Linked DNA regions of Endozoicomonas gorgoniicola. The protein of the gene in region 1 interacts with the protein of each later gene in a pairwise test. Links are inferred from orthologs where the notes say so. Each region holds a gene or a part of one and is shown on either strand. Other genes may lie near its edges.

Region 1 (3,300 bases):
GAACTGGGCTGGGGTGGCTGGTGGTTCTGGGATCCGGTGGAAAATGCCTCGCTTATGCCGTGGCTGGTGGGTACAGCGTTGATGCACTCTCTGGCAGTGACAGAAAAAAGAGGATTGTTTAAAAGCTGGACACTGCTACTGGCGATTTTCACCTTTTCGTTAAGCCTGTTTGGCACTTTTCTGGTCCGCTCGGGCGTGCTGACGTCTGTGCATGCGTTTGCCAGTGACCCGGAGCGTGGCTTGTTTATATTGGTTTATCTGGTCGTGGTGGTGGGGGCGTCATTGACGCTGTTTGCTTTCAGAGCACCACAGGCGCAAAACCGGATTGGTTTCGGCCTGCTGTCCAGAGAAACCTTTCTGCTGCTGAACAATGTGCTGCTGACCATTGCAGCGGCAACCGTGTTGCTGGGAACGCTGTTTCCTTTGATTCTCGATGCGTTGGATATGGGGCTGATCTCCGTGGGCCCTCCTTATTTCAATACACTGTTTGTACCACTGTCGATGTTGCTGGCGCTCAGTCTTGGGGTTGGCCTGTTACTTAACTGGAAGGAAAATCTTACTTCCTGGCTATGGTTGCAGGTGCGCTGGATTTTGCTGATGTCAGTGGTGGGAGGGTTTGCATTCAGCCTGCTTTATGGAGATAGCTTCCTGATCAGTGAAGCTCTGGCGATAGGGCTGGTGCTGTGGATTGTTTTAGCCATTGCCCGGGACATTATGAATAAAACCCGCCACAAAGGGCTGTGGCAAGGTATGAAAACACTGAGGGCCAGCTATTACGGCATGCAGCTGGCTCATCTTGGGCTGGCTGTTACCTTTATTGGTGTGGCGATGAGTGCCGGTTATACGGTACAGAAAGATGTCCGCATGGCGCCGGGCGATATGGCGACCCTGGGCGATTACACCTTCCGCTTCGACGGTATTCAGCGTCGGCAGGGACCTAACTATCTGTCTGATTATGGCAGCGTAACGGTCTTTGAAGGTCAGCGGCAAGTGGCCCGTATGCATCCGGAAAAACGGCTTTATCAGGTACAGAATATGCCTATGACAGAAGCCGCGATTCATCCACGTATGTCACGAGACCTCTATGTTGCACTGGGTGAAAGTCTGGGTGATGACAGCTGGGCGCTCAGGCTGCATGTAAAACCCTTCGTCCGTTTTATCTGGCTGGGTGCGATCTTTATGGCGCTGGGTGGTTTTGTCGCTATTGCCGACCGGCGTTACCGAATGCGGGTGACAAAACGACGATCAGCAATAGATTCCCGTAAGGACGATGCAGAAGGAGTCGCTGTGTGAAGAAATGGACATTGGTGCCTCTGGTTTTATTTCTGGTGTTGTCTCTGTTGTTTTACCGGGCTCTGTTTCGGGAAAACAAAAATGACTTGCCTTCTGCATTGCTGAACAGACCTTTGCCGGAGTTTCAGTTGCCAGCGGTATTAAACCCTGAGCGTTTAATAACGGCAAAAGAAATTACAGGGCAGGTCTTTTTGCTGAATGTCTGGGGTTCGTGGTGTGTCGCCTGCCGGGTTGAACACCCATACCTGATGGAACTGGCTGATCAGGGCGTCACGATTTATGGCGTGAACTACAAGGATGAACAGGCTGACGCCCGGCAATGGCTGAAACAAAAGGATGACCCTTATGTCTTAAGTGTCGCCGATGTGGATGGCAGACTGGGCATTGATCTGGGTGTTTATGGCGCGCCGGAAACCTTTCTGGTTGATCAGCAGGGTATGATCCGCTACAAGCATATTGGCATAGTGGACAAGCGGGTCTGGGAGGAAGACCTGAAACCCCGTTACCAGGCTTTGCAGAAGGAGTCAGGCTGAATGCTTCAGGTCATCCGATATGTTATTTCTCTGCTAGTGTTCTCTCTGTGGGCGATGGCAGCGAATGCTGCCGCAATAGACGACTATGTATTTGAAACGCCGGAACAGCAGAGCCGGTTTATTCGACTGACGACAGAGTTACGATGTCCACAATGCCAGAACCAGTCGATTGCCGATTCCAACGCCACCATTTCAGAAGACCTACGTCGTGAGGTCTATCGACTGATTGATGAAGGCAGGGAGGATCAGGATATTATCCGCTTTATGCAGGAGCGCTATGGCGACTTTGTTCTTTACAAACCCCGGCTTAATGCTCAAACCCTGTTGCTCTGGTTTGGCCCTTTATTCCTGCTGATTCTGGCGCTGGGGGTTCTGGCCGTGATCGTAAAAAGGCATCGAAAAACTGCTCAGTCCAGCGTGCTGGATACAGCGGAACAAGATGAGCTGGATAACATTCTGGACGGTAAACAATGATAATGAATTTCTGGTTTTCTGCCGGTTTACTGATTATGGCTGCCATTGCTCTTGCCGCAGTGCCTTTGCTGGTTAAGCGGCGAAAGTCGTCTGGTACGTCAGCCCGGGAAGCCAATATAGAACAGTTTCGCGAGCAACAGAAAGAGCTGGAAGCACAACTCAGTCAGGGACTGATTGCTCCAGCCCTGGCTAATGAAATGCGTGCAGAGCTTGAAAAAAAGCTGTTGAGTGATGTGCCAGCAGGGCACCGTAAAGGCTTCGACGTTCGTCCCGGCGTTGTCATGTCGGCCCTGATTGTGCTGCTGATTCCTCTGATGGCATTGCCACTTTACTGGAAGCTGGGCGCACAGACTGAACTGCAGGTGGCAGAAGCGCTGGCAAAGCCCGAGCTGAATTCGAATTCACTACTGGAGACCCTGGAGAGCTGGCAGCAGAAGAAGCCAGACAACCCTCAGGCATTGTATCTGCTGGGTGGGCGCTATCTGGCTCTGGGGCGAATGGAGGATTCGGTACATGCTTTCCGTCGTTTTTATCAGCTGACTGACAGTGACCAGGGGGCTGCCCAGCTGGCTCAGGTGCTGTATCTGAAAAACAACAGTCAGTTTGATGCAGAGGTCAGTCAGTTGCTGCACGAAGCCCTGACACGCAACGAATTTAATACAACAGCCCTTGGAATGCAGGGTATTGCCGCTTTTGGACTGAAAGACTACGCCGGTGCGCTGGCAGCCTGGGATAAAGCCTTTTCTGTTGAGACCGACCCGGAGGCGCGGGAGTCGCTGTTGACCGGCATTAATCAGGCGAAAAAGATGCTGGGTGAGCCGTTGCCCTCGCTCAGGGTAATGGTGTCTCTGGCGCCAGAGCTACAGTCTCTGCCGGGTAATACACGGGTGATGGTATTTGCCAGAGCTGCAGAGGGGCGTATGCCTTTAGCGGTGAAGCCTGTTCTGGTATCAGAACTGCCGGGGGAGGTGGTGCTGGATGAAAGCACGGCCATGATGAT
Region 2 (3,111 bases), 2.6 Mb from region 1 along the record:
CCTATAAAAAGCCTGAAAAAGATTTACTATATGAGTTACACAAACATTCCAGCAGGCAAAAGCCTTCCAGAAGATATCTACGTTGCCATTGAAATTCCGGCCAACGCCTCACCCATCAAGTACGAGATTGACAAAGATATTGATGCCCTCATGATAGACCGCTTTATGGCTACCCCGATGTTTTATCCGGCCAACTATGGCTATATTCCACAAACCCTGGCTGACGATGGCGATCCGCTGGATGTTCTGGTCATAACACCTTATCCGGTTGTTCCGGGTTCTGTGATTCGCTGTCGCGCGGTAGGCATGCTGAATATGTCGGATGAAAGCGGCCAGGACGAAAAATTGATTGCCGTCCCACACGACAAACTAACTCCACTTTATCAGGGCGTTCAGGAATACACCGATCTGCCTCCCCTGCTGTTACAGCAAATCGAGCACTTCTTCGAAAATTACAAAGACCTCGAACCCGGCAAGTGGGTTAAAATTGATGGCTGGAAAGGCCGGGACGCAGCCTTTGAGGTCATCAAACACTCTGCTGCCAATTACAAAGGCTGATTAATAACAGGGTTGATGTATTCCGGTTTGCAGGCTAACTTGCAAGCCGGATATTAACTTCCACAATCAGGGACACCAGAACCAATACCAGAACCAAAAAAAAGCCATACATAATGTCCGGTAAATCATCCACAGCCTTAATAAAAAGCAGTGCTGTTACAGGAATGTTTCTGTTCCTGAGCCTGTTTCTATTTAGCCAACTGTTACGTGCTGAAGGGTTACAGGGGTTAATCAGTTCGTCACCATCAGGGCAGCAAACCTTCATCCCTGTTGAAGAAGCTTTTCAGCTGTCCGGCGAAATCCGCGACAGTCAGGCACTGATTCATTTTGCAGTCACTCCCGGTCATTACCTTTATAAAAAACGGTTCAGCTTTACTGCCCGGCATTCTGAAACAACACTGGGCGAACCCGTTTATCCATCAGGTAAAGAGAAGTTTGACGAAAACTTCGGAGAGCTGCTGGAAGTCTTTGACCAGAATATAACCATACAGTTGCCTGTCAGCAGCTCTCAGGACATACCGGAAATTGATGTTCGCTTTCAGGGCTGTGCCGAAGCGGGTCTCTGCTATCCCCCCCATACAAAAACTCTGGCACTGGCCGCCTCTGATGATTCATTTGTTCCCGTCAGCACCATCCTCTCGTCGGATTCAACATCTGCTGCCGCTTCTGACAGCTATTCAAGTAGCTATGAATCCACCATTTCAGAAAAAAGCCTTGTCGCTTCACTACTGCTATTCCTGCTGGCAGGCATTGGCTTGACATTCACCCCCTGCGTACTGCCAATGGTGCCTATTCTATCCAGTATTCTGGTGGGTAACTCAACGGCTTCGCGTCCAAAAATCATCAGTCTGACACTGGCTTACATCCTTAGTATGTCACTGACGTTTGCCATAGCTGGCACCCTGATGGGGCTCTTTGGCGCCAGCCTCAATCTTCAGGCAAAACTGCAGTCTCCCTGGCTGATTGGCCCCTTCGCAGCGCTGTTCGTCCTGCTCGCCCTGAGCATGTTTGGGCTTTATGAATTACAACTGCCTGAAAAACTACGCAATAAACTGGGTAACTCTGGCCAGTCGCAGGGCAAACTGTCCGGAGCCATGATAATGGGGGTTCTGTCAGCCCTCGTTGTATCACCCTGTGTCTCCGCGCCCCTGGCCGGAGCCCTGATCTACATAGGAACAACAGGGGATGCCCTGCTGGGAGGGCTATCCCTGTTTGCCCTTGGACTGGGCATGGGACTGCCGCTGCTGTTAATCGGTATCGGTGGACGCCACCTGCTGCCAAAGGCCGGACAATGGATGGATTCCGTCAAAACATTCTTCGGTTTTCTGCTTCTTGCGGTTGCGATCTGGATGCTGGAGCGGGTTATCCCAGGCCCCACCACTCTTTTACTGTGGGGAAGTCTGCTTATTGGGGCCGGGACCAGACTCGGAGCCATAAGCACTCAACCGAAAAAAGGTCGGGCAATAGCCAGCCAGGCCCTGGGAATCATTCTTCTGGTTTATGGCGGCAGCCTCATAGTGGGAGCAGCCAAAGGCAACACAGACCCTTTACAACCACTGGCTGCACCCGTTTTAACAGACCTCGCTTCTACAATCAGTCCTGAGACCCGTTCTGCGAACAACCGTTTAATCTTTACCAAAACCCATTCAGTTACAGAACTTGACAATCTATTACAGCAGGCAGCTCTTGCGAAACAACCCGTTATGGTTGATGTGTACGCCGACTGGTGCCTGTCCTGCAAAGTGATAGAGCGTACCGTTTTTCCTGACCCGGATGTCCGGCCTCTGCTTGAACAACTGCAACTGCTCAAGCTGGATATCACTGATAACACCCGGCACCATCAGGCCTGGTTGAACGACTACCAGCTGTTTGGCCCTCCTGCACTGCTGTTCTTTGACCCTTCAGGACAGGAAATGAGTCAAATCAGGACACTTGGGGAAATACAGGCTCCTACTCTGGCCAGCAAGCTGAAAACCCTGTTATCCGGTCAGTAACAAACCAAAAAAGATGACTGAGAAAAACTTATGCAACAAATTAGCTGAAATGCTTCGTAACTGTCATTAACGTACCGTAACAAGCACGAACTGGACGATTTTATAACATTACGGCACAATGCAATGCGATTGTGAGAGGAATACATGGCAAGCATACTTGTACTCAACGGCCCAAACCTTAACCTGCTCGGGAAGCGTGAGCCGGGGGTTTATGGCGCAACGACTTTGCAACAAATTAACCAGAACCTGGTCACACTGGCAGACAGCCAGGGGCATCAGCTGGAAACCTTTCAGAGTAACGCCGAGCACGAGCTGATTGAGCGTATTCATCAGGCCGGTGAAAAGGGTGTTGATTTTATCATCATCAATCCGGCTGCCTATACCCATACAAGTGTTGCTATCCGAGATGCCATTCTGGGTGTATCCATCCCCTTTGTTGAAGTGCATCTCTCCAACATCCACCGCCGTGAACCTTTCCGTCATCATTCCTATTTCAGCGATATCGCCGAGGGCGTTATTGCCGGACTGGGGCCCAAAGGTTATGAGCTGGCTCTGAGCT

Evidence for each region. Proteins that work in one complex are often made in the same cells at the same time.
Region 2: the proteins of NX722_RS16345 (region 1) and dsbD interact in binary tests that used the Escherichia coli proteins (3 or more experiments, as listed by UniProt). The link is inferred for Endozoicomonas gorgoniicola from one-to-one orthologs.

Annotation. Positions count from the first base shown.
Region 1 is NZ_JAPFCC010000001.1:3,556,304-3,559,603, reverse strand. The notes cover bases 59-3,057. They hold NX722_RS16345 (DsbE family thiol:disulfide interchange protein), read left to right. Parts: upstream 59-1,289; coding sequence 1,290-1,826; downstream 1,827-3,057. Other genes in these bases: ccmI (c-type cytochrome biogenesis protein CcmI), read left to right, coding at 2,303-3,057; NX722_RS16340 (cytochrome c-type biogenesis protein), read left to right, coding at 1,827-2,300; NX722_RS16350 (heme lyase CcmF/NrfE family subunit), read left to right, coding at 59-1,293. In the rest of the region: more of NX722_RS16350, read left to right, coding at 1-58; more of ccmI, read left to right, coding at 3,058-3,300. UniProt on the Escherichia coli protein: Involved in disulfide bond formation. Catalyzes a late, reductive step in the assembly of periplasmic c-type cytochromes, probably the reduction of disulfide bonds of the apocytochrome c to allow covalent linkage with the heme.
Region 2 is NZ_JAPFCC010000001.1:6,139,348-6,142,458, reverse strand. What follows is about bases 218-3,111. They hold dsbD (protein-disulfide reductase DsbD), read left to right. Parts: upstream 218-671; coding sequence 672-2,552; downstream 2,553-3,111. Other genes in these bases: aroQ (type II 3-dehydroquinate dehydratase), read left to right, coding at 2,697-3,111; ppa (inorganic diphosphatase), read left to right, coding at 218-558. Also shown: more of ppa, read left to right, coding at 31-217. UniProt on the Escherichia coli protein: Required to facilitate the formation of correct disulfide bonds in some periplasmic proteins and for the assembly of the periplasmic c-type cytochromes.